Regions from separate parts of the Lacicoccus kunmingensis DSM 17847 genome, predicted to be linked through region 1. Evidence: riboswitches for the same ligand, from Rfam matches in the RefSeq annotation. Region 1 holds a riboswitch; each other region holds the start of a gene.
The links. A riboswitch is a leader RNA that binds a small molecule or an ion and turns the genes downstream of it on or off. The one in region 1 is predicted to bind S-adenosylmethionine.

Region 1 (4,846 bases):
GACCTGACAAAAATCATCGCTATCTTAGAAACTTTCGCCATAGGCAGTGCATCGTGGAATGCGCCGCTTGTCAATTCCGGAACAGAATCCAAATCCATTGCCCCACTGACTTTCCGCATGACATCCAGAATTTCTTCGTTGCATGGTTCTGGCTTGATATTCGTGTCTTCAGTAATATTGAACTCCAGACCATTTTCCCGGGAAATATCTGCAATGCGTTTTCTCATCTGTGCTTCATACTGATCTCTTCTCTCGAGGTCGATATCTCTCAAATCGATAGTAAAGACCACTTTTTCAGGAACGATCGCCCTGGCATTCGGATGGACCTCCAGACTGCCAACTGTACCGACGGTTGGTGCTTGAGGATCCTGTTTTACAATCTCATTCAGACTGGTGATCATCTCCGCAGCGCCGACGAGTGCATCTTTCCTTAATTTCATCGGCACTGTTCCCGCATGTCCTGCAAAACCGGTCAGTTCGACAGTCAGCCACAATGGCCCTGAAATACCGGTCACTATACCAACCGGTACATCTCTGTCTTCCAGCACCGGCCCCTGCTCGATATGCATTTCTATATATGATTCAATAGAACCTTCAGGGTATTCGGATGCAGCCAGTTCATCAGGATTGGCACCAAACTCTATTAACGCTTGCCTTCTTGTAACTCCAGCAGCGTCTGTACGTTCAAGTTCATCTTCATCCAACTGTCCAGAGATTCCTCTTGAACCGAACAATCCTTTATTGAACCGGAAGCCTTCTTCATCACAGAACGCCATTATTTCAATAGGTTGTACAGGCACTATATTGTTCTCCTGCATCGTCTGTACGAATTCCAGACCGCCCAGCACACCGATTGGTCCGTCGAACCTGCCACCTGTCGGCTGGGAATCGATATGGGACCCCAGCATCAACAATGGTGCGTCAGGGTTTTCCCGTTAACTCTGCCGACCAGGTTTCCAAAATTATCGACTCTGGTTTTGAGACCCGCTTCATCCATCCACTGTCTCACCAACTCTATACCTTCTTTATATTCTTTTGAAAGAGCCAATCTGTTCACGCCGGTTTCTCCAAACTTACCGATTCCAGACAGCTCTTCCATATTGCTTTGTAACCGTTCTTTATTGATTGAAAAATCCTTATCAGTCATTTACTCCTTTAAAAATCTCTTTGCAACTTCTTTATAAGTTTTAATGCTGTTTTAATATTCTTCTATTTCCACATACTCATTTGGCTGGTGAGCAAGAGTGATATCGCCGGGACCCATCACAATAATCGGGAAATCCTTTTCTGCTTCCTTAAATGCGCAGGCGTCTGTGATGCCGGTAAAGCCTTTAGGTTCTTCTCTTGGTCCCGAGACGCTTTCAGAAGCTTTCAGAGTCAAATCCACGAAAGGATCATCAATGTTTGTCTTAACCGGCTCAAGATCAGCGACGACTTTGACTTCCGCCTCCATATTCGGGTATCTGCTTTTGCTCAGTTCCACCATTTTATGCACATTATCCAAAATTTCCTGATGATTTTGAGAAGGCAGCGTTCTGATATCCAATTTCAATCGGCAGTAATCCGGTATGACATTCATGCTTGACCCGCCCTCAATTGCATTGATACTGAAAGTGGGTTCCTTTAACAATTCATCATGCTCATAAGGCAATTTGAAATTATCGCTCTGAATCTGATTGATAATCTCATTCATATGCTCCACGGCATTAATCCCAAGATGTGGGGAGGAGCCATGCGCTGTTTTTCCATAAGTAGTGATTTCAATCCATAAGGCTCCTTTATGCGAGGTGACAATTTCATTGTTTGTTGGTTCTCCGACAATCAATGCATCCAGATCATCAGCATAACCTTCTTCTGTAAGCTGTCCGGCGCCGATTGCACCGGTTTCTTCCCCTATTGTCGCCAAAAGTTTAATGCTTCCTTTCAATGGAACATTGTCTTCTTTCAAAGAAACCATTGCGAGTACAAATGCCATAAGGCCACTTTTCATATCGCAGGAACCACGTCCGTATATTTTGCCGTCTATCTCTTCAGCTCCAAAAGGATTATGATCCCATTCCATGTCTTTTAAAGCATCCAGAAATCTTTTATTTCTATCTAAATCACTTAAAATTATCAGAAAACGTATACATTTCAAAATTAAATTGACAAATCCGACTATTCAGGTTAGGATTAATTATCAAATTATCAATTAATAGAATATTTATAAAACTTATCCAGAGAGATGGAGGGACTGGCCCTTTGAAACCTCGGCAACAGACTGTTCCAGTACTGTGCCAATTCCAGCAAGCCGCAGGCTTCAAAGATAAGAAGAGCATCAACCAGTCAGATTCGGCCTCTTCTACAAATTTAGAAGAGGTCTTTTTATTTCTTTATGATACGGGTATAAATCTTCTTCATGTATATGCTAATTAATAGGAAGGAATGGTAAATATGAAAATTTCAGACGTAGTTGTGAAGAGGTACTGGGATAATCAGCGCCCGGACATGAAGCACGCTGACGGCTATGAAGTCATCACGGTCGAGGTGCAGACGGATGCCGGCATAAGCGGCACAGGGTTTCTTTCACTGCCCGTCTTCTCCCACGGGCATATCGGTGATGTCATCGCCACTCTGCTGAAGCGCAACTTAAGGAATGTCATCCTCGGACAAAACCCGTTACATACAGAGCAGATATGGGAAAGCATGTACAGCGCCACATGGAAGCTCGGAGGAAAGGGAATATTCCGGAAATGCATCGGTGCGATCGACATCGCGCTCTGGGATATTAAAGGAAAGGCTTTTAATGTACCTGTTTCAGATTTTCTTGGTGGACACAAACAGCATGTGAAGACATATGCGAACGTTGCCCACCAGCTGCCGCCTGACGAACTGGCGGCAAAGGCTTTGGAATACGTGGAACAGGGACACACCGCACTCAAGATACGCTGCGGCACCACTGCCGTATCACTTGAAGAGGCAGACGAACGTGTCCGTTTAGTCCGAGAAGCAATCGGACCGGATATCAGGTTGATGGTCGATGTCAATGGATCATGGGACGCGGAAACAGCCATACAGCAGTTGAAGAAATGGGAAAAACATAATTTGTACTGGCTGGAGGAACCGGTTCCTTATGAAGACACTGCCGGCTATGCGCGTGTCAAACAGTTTGCAGGCAGCACATACATTGCAGGCGGGGAGCAGCATGAAGGATTGAATGAGTTCCGGCACTTGATCGAACAGAACGCCCTCGACATCGCACAACCCGATGCTGCGACGACCGGCGGCATAACAGACTGGATGAAAATATATAATTTCGCGACGATGCACAATATACCCGTCGCCCCGTGGAACCTGCAGCAGGTCCATATCCATATGGCCGTCGGCCTGCCGAATGTACAGTGGATAGAATACTTCACGCCGGACCGCGGCTTCTTCCAGAACAGGCTGTTCGACGGCCCTGCCCTGAAAGAAGTCAGAAAAGAGGACGGCATATACTTCGAGGCACCGGATGTCACCGGGCTCGGCATGGAGCTGAACGAAGCAGTGGCGGAAGAGACTTTACTGGACGAATAAAAACCGACAAAAATACCCCACCGGGGATAATGAAAAGGAAGAGGAAAATGAAAAGAAACCATATATTATTTGCGGCAATCTTATTTTTATCCGTCGTGTTCCTGCAGGCCTGCGGCAACGGCTCCGGGGCAGACACATCAAATGAAGACAGCGAGGCGGGCAGCAGCGAAGCTTCCAACTACCCGGAACGCACGATTGAACTTGTGGTCGGATACGGCGAAGGCGGCGGAACGGATAACTTCGCACGCCTCGTCGGCCAGAAGATGAGTGAAAAACTCGGCGAAAACGTCAACGTCGTCAACCAGCCGGGTTCACGTGGTGCGATTGCGGAGGAATATGTCCAGAACCAGCCGTCGGACGGCTATACAATCTGGGTGGCGACGCCGGATATACTCGTCAACGTCGCAACGGATTCAACACCGTACCCTTTGGAGGACTACACACCACTCGGCCGCGGCCAGCTGGACACTTACACCATCCAGACAAGCTCTGACAGTGAATTCGATGATATCGATGCAGTGATCGAAGCGGCACAGGAAAATCCGGGCACCATCACCATCGGCGGCACCGCTGCTGACGGTTTCGATGAACTGAGTGCAGACAGGGTCATGGAGGAACTGGATGTTGAACTGAGATACGTGCCATATGACGAAGCCGGCATGATGCACAGTGATGTGCTCGGCGGACACACCGACCTGATGCTTGAAGAGATCGGTCCTGCGAAAGCGACGATCGAGTCAGGAGACTTGAACGTCCTTGCGATGTTCATCGATGACGAGGCAGTTGAAGGTTTTGAAGATGTCCCGACGAATCCCGACAGGGGCTGGGAGTTCACCGACGGCAACGCTAGGAGCTTCTATGTGAAGTCGGATACACCTGAAAAGATCATCAATGTACTGGAAGAGACGTATGCAGAAGTCATCCTCGAAGATGAGGAATACCTGCAGTATGAAGAGGACAACTACCTTCATATCAGGGAGGACGGCTACCTGCCGCGCGAAGATTATGAAGCGCTCAACGAACAGCTTCTGGAAGAATATGAAGAGACTTTGAATTAAAATGACATAGCACCATCTGAAGGGGGGACCAGCCGGTACGGCTGCCCTCTTTTAAAAATATATGCATGGAGGTGGATCCGATGCGGAATATAGGAATTTCCATTGTCATCATTTTGTTATCCGTCTTTTTATTTTATGACACTTTCAGTATTGAGGCTGCAGCGAGTGAAGAGATCGGTCCTGTGTTATGGCCGCGCATCCTGCTGGTCTCACTGTTCATATTCGGCTTCACC
Region 2 (4,846 bases), on a different contig from region 1:
CCAGTATTTAAATTATATTCATTATAATATGAGGACATTATATCAGCGATGATAACCGGCCATCTGATGTCCGTAGCATATTGATGATTGCCCGGATTTTCAGGGTTCCATCTCATTTTATATAACGTATTTTGATAATTGTTGACATAATTATCACTTATGAACTCTGCGCCGCCCAGTATAGCCGCTTCAGGAGACGTCCAGTTTACCTGCTCAGCGTAACTCGCCCCCGCTTCCACTGCTTGTTTATCAAAAGCACCGATGCCGAAAAAATTGTAATAGGTTTCATCTGTTTTAATGCCCTGCGCCAGTTCCGACTGACCATTCCCGGTCTCCAGTTGCGCATGGCTGATCAAGTACAGCACATTGATATCATGTATATTTTGAGCTTCCAAAAAAGTTTCTCCATGGTTTTCAAGTACGCCCTTGCCCTCCAATATCTCATTCAAGATTTCAGTTTCGGCATCCACTTTATCGCGCAAATCCATATGCTGCAGAGGATAATGGTCTTTATCGGTACTCATATATTCTCTGATTTGGTTTTCGTCAGCATCCGTCAACTCGCCATCTTCAATGGTGACATCCTGCGTATTTTTCTCCATATGAGCTGAAACAGCTTCATCAAATGTATATTCAGACTGATAATTTCTATTGCCTGTTGTTTCCGAAACGATAAATGCTATGACAAAAATCCCCATGATGGCACTCAACAACAATAATGGCAAATCGTCTTTATCTTTATTCAACATATTTTTTATCCTTTTCCTTTGTATACTTGTATGGCATAAAAGCAATACCATAAAAAAGTAAGCATCAAATATGATGCTTACTTTTAGTCATACCCGCGAGTGAGATTAATGAATCCACCATCTTGCCGATTCTTTGCTTCATCTCATTACTTAGTTCGCTATACTTGCCATTTTCATCTTTCTTATAATCGGAACTGCTTGCACAGAGCTGGGTCGGCAGAGCCAGCGCATGCAGTCCTCTCATTACTATTCTCAGCTGGGCCAGCGGATCTGTGTTCCGCATACCGCCGCTTGTACAGTACAGGGCGACCGGCTTTTCTTCAAACTGATCAAATGATAAATGGTCCAAAGCATTTTTCAATATCCCTGAAAATGAAGTATGGAAGTTCGGCGTTCCAATTATTATGGCATCCGCTTTAGTCGCAATCTGTTTAAATTCCTCAAGTTCTTTTGTACCAGGATGCCCGAGTAATGGAATATCCCATTGGCATAAATCAATTATTTCCACGTGGTTTTCAGGCTGTTCAATCTGAGCTTTTATTTCTTCTGCTAAAAAAGCTGTACTTGAACCTGGAAATGGACTCCCGGAAATAATCAGCAGATTCATAAGTTTGCTCCTTTATAAAAAATATTTAGTATATTAATAATAACATTTTTCATACAGCTATTCACATACGTCAAAAGAAGTAAAAAAAAAAGAGACTTTATCAGTCTCAGTTCATCAATTTATGATTCAATTCCTGCAACTTACCTAATGTATCTTCTGGTAAATCTTCGAGTTTTATTTCTTCGTCAACAATTTTCTGTGCTAAGTTCATATCGACACCTACAGCTCGACTGATTTGGTATGCAGTTAGTTTTTCCACGAGGAGTGAAAGGTTCAATTCAGTGTTCATAATGTCACCTTCTTCATAAGTATCGAAATATCAATAACTTATTATACCACAGATTCCATGAACTTCAACTATATGCTCAATACATTCAATTCATTTCTCGACATGCCCGAACAACGCATTTTCCAAATGATGAATTTTATTGATCACTTCCGGACTGAAGTCCGAAACATCAATTTCTTCATTCAAAACAGCTTCGACCTGTTCTATTGTTATTTCTAAAGCTTCGCTTAGTTGATAGGTTGTTAAACTGCCTTTTAAAATATTAAACTTATCGTTCATGAGCATCACCTTTTATTGTTAAGTACTATTAATTATAGGAAGTTATTAATAAAATGCAATATTTTCTTCTTTAATTAACAATTTTTAAATCGGGTAACCAGTCTATAAGGAGTGAGTATATGTACGAATCTATATTTAATAAGCAAAAACAATTTTTCCAAACTAAGGAAACATTGTCATTAGACGTCCGGATTAAAGCGTTGAAACAGCTTAAAGACGCAATCAAATTTTATGAAGATGATTTGTTGTTTGCTATGAAAGCAGATTTCAACAAAAACGAAAGCGATGCTTTCTTAACAGAAATTGGAATTGTCTACAGTGAAATAAATTTCCACCTTAAACACTTATCCGTGTGGGCAGAACCTGTCAATGTAAAAACACCGGTGACCCATTTCGGCTCGAAGTCTACAATTTACAAAGAGCCTTATGGTGTTACATTGATTATTTCTCCGTGGAATTATCCTTTCAATCTCGCTCTTGCACCGCTGGTCGGCGCACTGAGCGCAGGCAACACTGCCATATTGAAGCCTTCTGAGCATACGCCACATGTATCGGAGGTCATTACAAAAGTGATTGGTCTTGCCTTACCTGAAAAATATGTCACATCAATAGAAGGCGGCATTGAAACCAACCAGCAGCTTTTAAGTCTGCCTTTTGATTATATATTCTACACAGGCAGTTCACACGTCGGTAAAGTTGTGATGGAAGCCGCTTCAAAAAATTTAACACCTGTGACTCTCGAGCTGGGTGGTAAGTCTCCGAGCATCGTCACAAAAGATGCCAACTTGAAATATGCGGCAAAAAGAATCGTATGGGGCAAATTTATGAATGCCGGCCAGACTTGTGTGGCTACAGACTATATTTATGTAGATAACAGTGTTAAAGATCAGCTGACTAAACACTTAAAACATTATACTCATAAATTTTATAATAAAGAATTTGAACAACAGAATTATATGCAGATTATAAACAATGATCATTTCGAACGTGTCCATAATTACATTCAAGGTGACATTGCCTATGGCGGGCGCAGTCATAAATCCAAACGGATGATTGAGCCAACGATTATTCAAAATGCCGATTTCAGCCATCCTGCGATGGAAGAAGAAATATTCGGCCCTGTCCTGCCCGTTCTCGGTTATGACAATCTGGAAAAAGCATTGATTGATATCAGAGATCTGCCCGATCCTCTGGCACTGTATGTTTTTACCGAAAATAAAAAAACTGCACAGCATGTCATAAACAGCATACCTTTCGGCGGCGGTGCCATCAACGATACAATGTATCATCTGGCCACACCCCACCTGCCGTTCGGGGGCCGGGGAAACAGCGGTATGGGGAAATATCATGGGCGTTATTCCTTCGATACGTTCAGTCACTCCAAAAGCATACTGAAACAGACGACTTTATTCGATATTCCGTTACGTTATCCTACCTATAAAAAATTTCAGAAACTGTTGAAATACATCTGGAAATAAGGCGATACAGGGAGTAACGCATAGCGTTACTCTTCGCCCCTCCATTTTTCAGATTATTTTTAATCTTGTAAATTATTTGACAAAACAGACTTTGGGATGTAACATTAGAAAAAATATTAAATATAGCTTATCAAGAGTGACGGAGGGGACTGGCCCGACGAAGTCCGGCAACCTTTTAAGTAAGGTGCTAATTCCAGCCGGGAATCCCCCGGAAGATGAGCAGATATGAGTCTGCTAAATTTTAGCAGGCTCTTTTATTTACTAAGGAGGAAATATTAATGTCAAAAGATTTTAAGTTCGAAACTAAGCAATTACATTCAGGTCAGGTGGTCGATTCCGAAACAAAGTCCCGCGCACTCCCAATCTATCAAACAACATCTTATGTTTTTGATGATACTGAGCACGGTGCCAACCTTTTCGGATTATCAGAAGCAGGTAATATATATACACGTATAACAAATCCAACATCCGCAGCACTCGAAACAAGAGTTGCGGAGCTGGAAGGCGGAACAGCAGGGCTCGCAGTAGCTTCCGGTATGGCTGCCATCACTTATGCCATCCAGGGTGTGGCCGACGCCGGCGACCATATTATTTCAACGACTAGCCTGTACGGCGGAACGCACACTTTATTTACACACACTTTCAAAAAATTTGGAATTGATGTGTCCTTAGTAAATACTAAAGATATAAATAATGTTTCACGTGAAATAAAAGACAATACTAAAGCGATATTTGTTGAAACAATCGGCAATCCGGAAGGTAACATCGAGGATCTGGAAGCATTGTCAAAAATCGCACAGGATAATAATATTGTTTTAATTGTGGACAATACATTTGCAACACCATATCTGTGCCGTCCGATTGAGCACGGTGCAAATATCGTCATTCACTCAGCCACTAAATTTTTAGGCGGCCATGGTACATCAATCGGCGGTGTCATTGTCGACGGCGGGAATTTTGATTGGAATAATGGAAAGTACCCAGGATTCAGTGAACCTGATAATTCCTATCATGGACTGGTTTTCGCTGACACATTCGGCGATCAGGCTTTTGCATATAAAATCAGAACAACTCTGTTAAGAGATACCGGCGCTGCCATTTCACCATTCAACTCTTTCCTTCTGACTCAAGGTATAGAAACACTTTCCCTAAGAATGGAAAGACATGTTGAGAACGCAGCTAAAGTCGCTGATTATCTGGCCAACCATGAAAAAGTTGAATGGATTGATTTTGCAGGTCTGTCAGACAGTCCTTACAAGCAATTACAAGAAAAATATCTGCCAAAAGGCGCAGGGTCCATATTCACTTTCGGAGTCAAAGGCGGCTATGAAGCGGGCAAGAAGTTCATTGAATCACTCGAGCTGTTTTCAATGCTTGCGAACGTGGGCGATGCAAAATCTCTTGTTGTTCACCCGGCGTCCACTACTCACGCACAGTTGACCGA
Region 3 (4,846 bases), on a different contig from region 1:
TTAATTCATCAGCCGTTCGGAGATTATTACGGGTCATGGCGTGCGATGGAAGAGCTTTATAAAGAAGGTAAAATTAAAGCGATTGGTGTATCGAATTTCGATTCTGCACGCTTGGTGGATTTAATTTTAAATAACGAGATCGTGCCGGCTGTTAACCAGGTTGAGCTGCATCCATTCCTGCAGCAGGAGGATGCTAAAAAAGTTATGGAAGAATATGGAGTACAGATTGAATCCTGGGGACCGCTTGCTGAAGGCAAGCACGGCATACTTGAAAATGAAATGCTGAAAGGCATTGCTGAAAAGTACGGGAAAACTGTAGCACAGGTCATTTTAAGATGGCATCTTGATCGGGAAGTGATTATTATTCCTAAATCTGTGCGCAAAGCACGCATGAAGGAAAATCTGGATGTGCATGACTTTTCACTCGATGAGTCGGATATGGAAAAAATCTCCTCTTTAGAGGGGAAAAATAATCGTATTGTAGATCATAATAAACTGGATATTGTCACGGGTATGAACAAATCAAAAACGCCTGAATAATACACTGCAGGAAATCCATTTTGAGAAATCAATTTGGATTTTTTGTGTTATATGATAATTATTTTTAATTTGAAATATAAGTGATTAAAAGTTATTGACATCATAATATTGGGAATGTTATGATAAAAGTTTTATTAATTTAACGTTGTGTGCTATACTTATAGTTAAGAGAATATGGAGGCGATGCTTTGTATCAAGTAGGAGATAACATATTTTATCCGATGCATGGTGCTGGTCAAATAACCGCGATCGAGGAAAAAGAAGTTGCAGGCGAAATTTTGCAGTATTATATTATCAATATGATTAATGATAATATGAAAGTGATGATTCCGAAAAATAAGATTTCCAAGACGAATATCCGTCCTGTGACAGATTTGGACACTGTGAAAGAAATTGCCAGAATGATCGATAAAGTGGAAGCTGATAAAGACTTAACGTGGAAAAAAAGAAACAAGCTTAACAATGATATGATAAAATCGGGCAGTTTAAAGGCATGTGCTGAAGTAATATATGGATTATCCAATATGCAAAGAGAACAGAAGCTTAATTCCAGTGAAAGAACCCAGCTTAAACAGGCGCAGGCTTTTTTAATGAGTGAATTGAAGCTGGTCGAAGGTATGAATAATGATAGAAAAGAGCGTTTTTTATCCAGATTAACAGAAGATAAAAAAGAAGTTTCTTAAAAATATAAAGAATTTTATTATTTTCAAATGAGAGAGAAGGCCTTCAAGTAGGGCTTTAAGCCACATTTTCATTTGGTAAACAATATTACAATCAGGTTACAAATAAAGAAAATAGGTTTAAACCCTTGAAATGAGAATTAGATTAAAATATAATGAAGATAACATAACAAGGACGTCAACGAAGTATTTCGTTATATATTATTTGATTTCATCGACGTCTTCCGATAGAGTGACACTGCTTGTCCTCTAGATATCATATATTATATTATTTATCTGTGAATGAGACTGGAGATCCAGTCTCATTTTTTATGCCTAATATTAACTGTATAATCCTATATATTTCAGCTTTATCGGTACTTATAGTATATTGGAATAGACAGAATATATTATGGAAAGGAAGTATTTAAGATGGATGTTAAATTTCCTATCGGAAAGTTGGATGTACCTGAAATGGTAACACTTGAAAATATTCGTGAGTGGAATGCGCAGACTGAGACATATACGAAAAGACTGCGTGAGACGGTCGACCACTTAAGTGAAGATGAGTTGAACAAAACTTACCGTGAGGGTGCCTGGAATGTACGACAGCTTGTGCATCACATTGCGGATTCTCAAATGAACATGTTCCAGCGTCTGAAGCTTGCATTGACTGATGATGCGCCGACAGTACCGGGATTTGTGCAGGATGAATGGGCCGTACAGCCGGATACTGAGCTGCCGGTGGAGAGCTCCATTAAAATGCTTGAAGGTATCAATGAGAGAATTGTCGCACTGGGTAACTCTCTCACTGAAGATCAGCTTGAACGCTATTTCATCCATGAAGATAACGGTAAAGTAACAGTGGCAACAAAGGTTGCGAAGCTTGCATGGCATGAGGAGCATCATTTAGAACATATTAAAATCGCCTTATCGAAGTAGGCTGTTGATATGATAGATGGCATGAAGCTTTTGGAAATGATTGTTTTGTGTCATGTGTTACAAATCTGCCTTGCAAATTATACTGATTTACTATATTATTAATCTCAACTAAATATCCAATTATTCAGAGCAGACGGAGGGACTTGGCCCGGTGATGTCTCAGCAGCGGACTCGATTTGAGTACTGTGCTAATTCCAACAAGCGGATGCTTGAACGATAATCAGTTTAGTCATCTGTCCAGTGCAGATGGCTTTTTTTATTATAGGAAGAGGTAAAGGGAGGATTCATATGAGTATAGTCTTTAAAGATGTTTCAAAAACCTACTTACATAAAGGTAAGGAAGTCAATGCTTTAAGACCGACAAGCCTGACGATCAACGAAGGAGAAATATTCGGTCTGATCGGTTTCAGCGGGGCGGGAAAAAGTACGCTGCTCAGGCTGATTAATCTGCTTGAGGCGCCGACAACGGGTACGATTCATGTCGGTGATGATGAAGTGACGGCTTTAAATCAGAAAGATTTACGTGTGAAGCGTCAGAAAATCGGCATGATCTTCCAGCAGTTCAATTTGATTGAATCAAAGACGGTTGCGGATAATATCGCATTTGTTTTAAGAGCTGCGAAGTATCCGAAATCTAAAATTGACGGACGGATTGACGAGCTTTTAGAGCTGGTGGGTCTGTCGGATAAAAAGACGGTCTTCCCTAAAAACTTAAGCGGTGGCCAAAAGCAGCGTGTCGGTATTGCACGGGCACTTGCAAATAATCCTGATGTGCTCCTTAGCGATGAGGCGACGAGTGCGCTGGACCCGGAAACGACAAAGACGATATTGAATCTGCTGAAGCGGATTAATAAAGAGCTCGGTATTACGATTGTCGTCATCACCCATGAGATGGAGGTCATCAAGGAACTTGCAGAGCGTGTCGGTGTCATGTCGAACGGTGAAGTCATTGAAATGGACGATGTCTATAAAATTTTCAGTGAACCGACGCATGAAGTGACAAAAGGCTTTGTTCAGGATATTTACGATTTCCAGATTCCTCCCCATATCGTGCAGTCGGAAGATAATAAGATCATCACGATCAAGTTCCTTCAGGAAAGTGCGGAAGAGAGCTATTTGAATAAACTTTACAGGGAGTTTGATCTGTCCATCAGCATATTAAACGGCAGAATCGAGTATATCAACGGCATTCCGCTCGGTATTCTGATGCTTCAGGTGACAGGTGAGCCTTCTGAAATTGAACGGTTGACCCGTAATATCACTGAAACTCCAGGCATAGAAAGGGCTGAGATATATGAGTAGTTTAACGAACCTTGGACCATTACTTTATAAAGCATTTCTGGAAACGACTTTGATGGTTTCGATATCCATATTTTTCGCGGTATTGATCGGACTGCCGCTCGGTGTCTTATTATTTGTTACTCAGCACCACTTACTTTTTAAAGTGAAACCGTTGAATCAGGTGCTCGGCGCCCTTGTGAACGTCATCCGTTCATTCCCGTTCATCATTTTGATCGTTGCAATCATGCCGTTTGCCACCTGGCTGGTCAATGCTTCGCACGGCCCGGTCTTTGCGAGTGTTGCATTGTCGATCGCCGCAGTGCCTTTATTTGCAAGGCTGGTTGAATCGAGTTTCAACAGCATTCACAGCGGTGTCATTGAAGCGAGTATCGCAGGCGGCGCACCTTTATACATGATTGTCACGGATGTGCTGGTCCCTGAAGCTAAAAAAGGATTGATTCAGGCGATTACTCTGACAATCATTACGATTATCGCATTCAGTGCGACTGCCGGTGTTGTCGGCGGTGGCGGTATCGGTGACCTTGCGATCCGTTATGGTTATTACCGTTATGATACTTTGACAATGGCCGTGACGGTCATCCTGCTGATCATCATCGTTCAGCTTGTACAATTAATCGGTGACTTTTTAAGCCGTCGTGAGGAGGGGAAATAGATGCGTGGAATTATTTTATTTTTACTTGGCACTTTAGGAGTCATCATCGTTTCGAGTGTGCTTTTATATGAAGATGAAGGTGAAGTGATCACCATTGGTGCATCTACCGGCCCCTTCAGTGATATGGTCAACTTTGCTTTGAAGCCGCCGCTTGAAGAGATGGGATATTCGGTTGAAATCGTCGAATATACGGATTACGTCCAGCCGAACAATGCGCTTCACAACGGAGATCTTGATGCGAACCTGTATCAGAACCTGACATTCATGGAGAACTTCAATGAAGAGAACGGTACGGACCTGCATGGTCTGATCCAGGTCCCGACTGCACCGATGGGTCTTTATTCGAGTGAGTTTGAATCGCTTGAAGAAATAACGAATGGCAGTGAAGTTGCATTGCCGCTCGACCCGGTCAACTCTTCACGCGGGTTTCTGACTTTGGAAGAAGCAGGACTGATTACCATCAGTGAAGATGCGAACATGCTCGCGATAGAAGAAGAGGATATTACGAGCAATAATAAAAATCTCGAGTTCGTCTTCCAGGATGCCGGACAGCTGCCGAGAAGCGTCGATCAGATTGGTCTGTCACTCGTGCCGGGGAACTTTGCGCTGGCAAGTGATATGAATCTTGAAGATGCATTGGTACTTGAGAGCATGAATGAATATTTCAGAAACAGAATAGTGGTCAATACGGAAGATAAGGATTCAGAAATGGCCGATGATTTAATCGAAGCTGCGCAGTCTGAATACTTTG

Region 2: linked by a shared signal. The riboswitch ahead of BO48_RS11290 (O-acetylhomoserine aminocarboxypropyltransferase/cysteine synthase family protein) and the one ahead of BO48_RS12130 (mandelate racemase/muconate lactonizing enzyme family protein) in region 1 are both predicted to bind S-adenosylmethionine.
Region 3: linked by a shared signal. The riboswitch ahead of BO48_RS01065 (methionine ABC transporter ATP-binding protein) and the one ahead of BO48_RS12130 (mandelate racemase/muconate lactonizing enzyme family protein) in region 1 are both predicted to bind S-adenosylmethionine.

The regions. Positions count from the first base shown of each region.
Region 1 covers NZ_JCANUC010000013.1:77,913-82,758, forward strand. The annotation lists partial or broken gene BO48_RS12120 (M20 family metallo-hydrolase) at 1-1,147, opposite strand, end outside; gene BO48_RS12125 (M20 family metallopeptidase) at 1,199-2,137, opposite strand; SAM riboswitch class I at 2,210-2,312, shown strand; gene BO48_RS12130 (mandelate racemase/muconate lactonizing enzyme family protein) at 2,434-3,555, shown strand; gene BO48_RS12135 (tripartite tricarboxylate transporter substrate binding protein) at 3,603-4,613, shown strand; gene BO48_RS12140 (tripartite tricarboxylate transporter TctB family protein) at 4,694-4,846, shown strand, end outside.
Region 2 covers NZ_JCANUC010000012.1:3,680-8,525, forward strand. The annotation lists gene BO48_RS11265 (N-acetylglucosaminidase) at 1-749, opposite strand, end outside; gene BO48_RS11270 (NADPH-dependent FMN reductase) at 814-1,356, opposite strand; gene BO48_RS11275 (hypothetical protein) at 1,463-1,645, opposite strand; gene BO48_RS11280 (hypothetical protein) at 1,736-1,924, opposite strand; gene BO48_RS11285 (aldehyde dehydrogenase) at 2,044-3,402, shown strand; SAM riboswitch class I at 3,527-3,624, shown strand; gene BO48_RS11290 (O-acetylhomoserine aminocarboxypropyltransferase/cysteine synthase family protein) at 3,681-4,846, shown strand, end outside.
Region 3 covers NZ_JCANUC010000001.1:213,643-218,488, forward strand. The annotation lists gene BO48_RS01050 (aldo/keto reductase) at 1-540, shown strand, start outside; gene BO48_RS01055 (CarD family transcriptional regulator) at 729-1,223, shown strand; gene BO48_RS01060 (YfiT family bacillithiol transferase) at 1,632-2,141, shown strand; SAM riboswitch class I at 2,259-2,364, shown strand; gene BO48_RS01065 (methionine ABC transporter ATP-binding protein) at 2,430-3,443, shown strand; gene BO48_RS01070 (methionine ABC transporter permease) at 3,436-4,095, shown strand; gene BO48_RS01075 (MetQ/NlpA family ABC transporter substrate-binding protein) at 4,096-4,846, shown strand, end outside.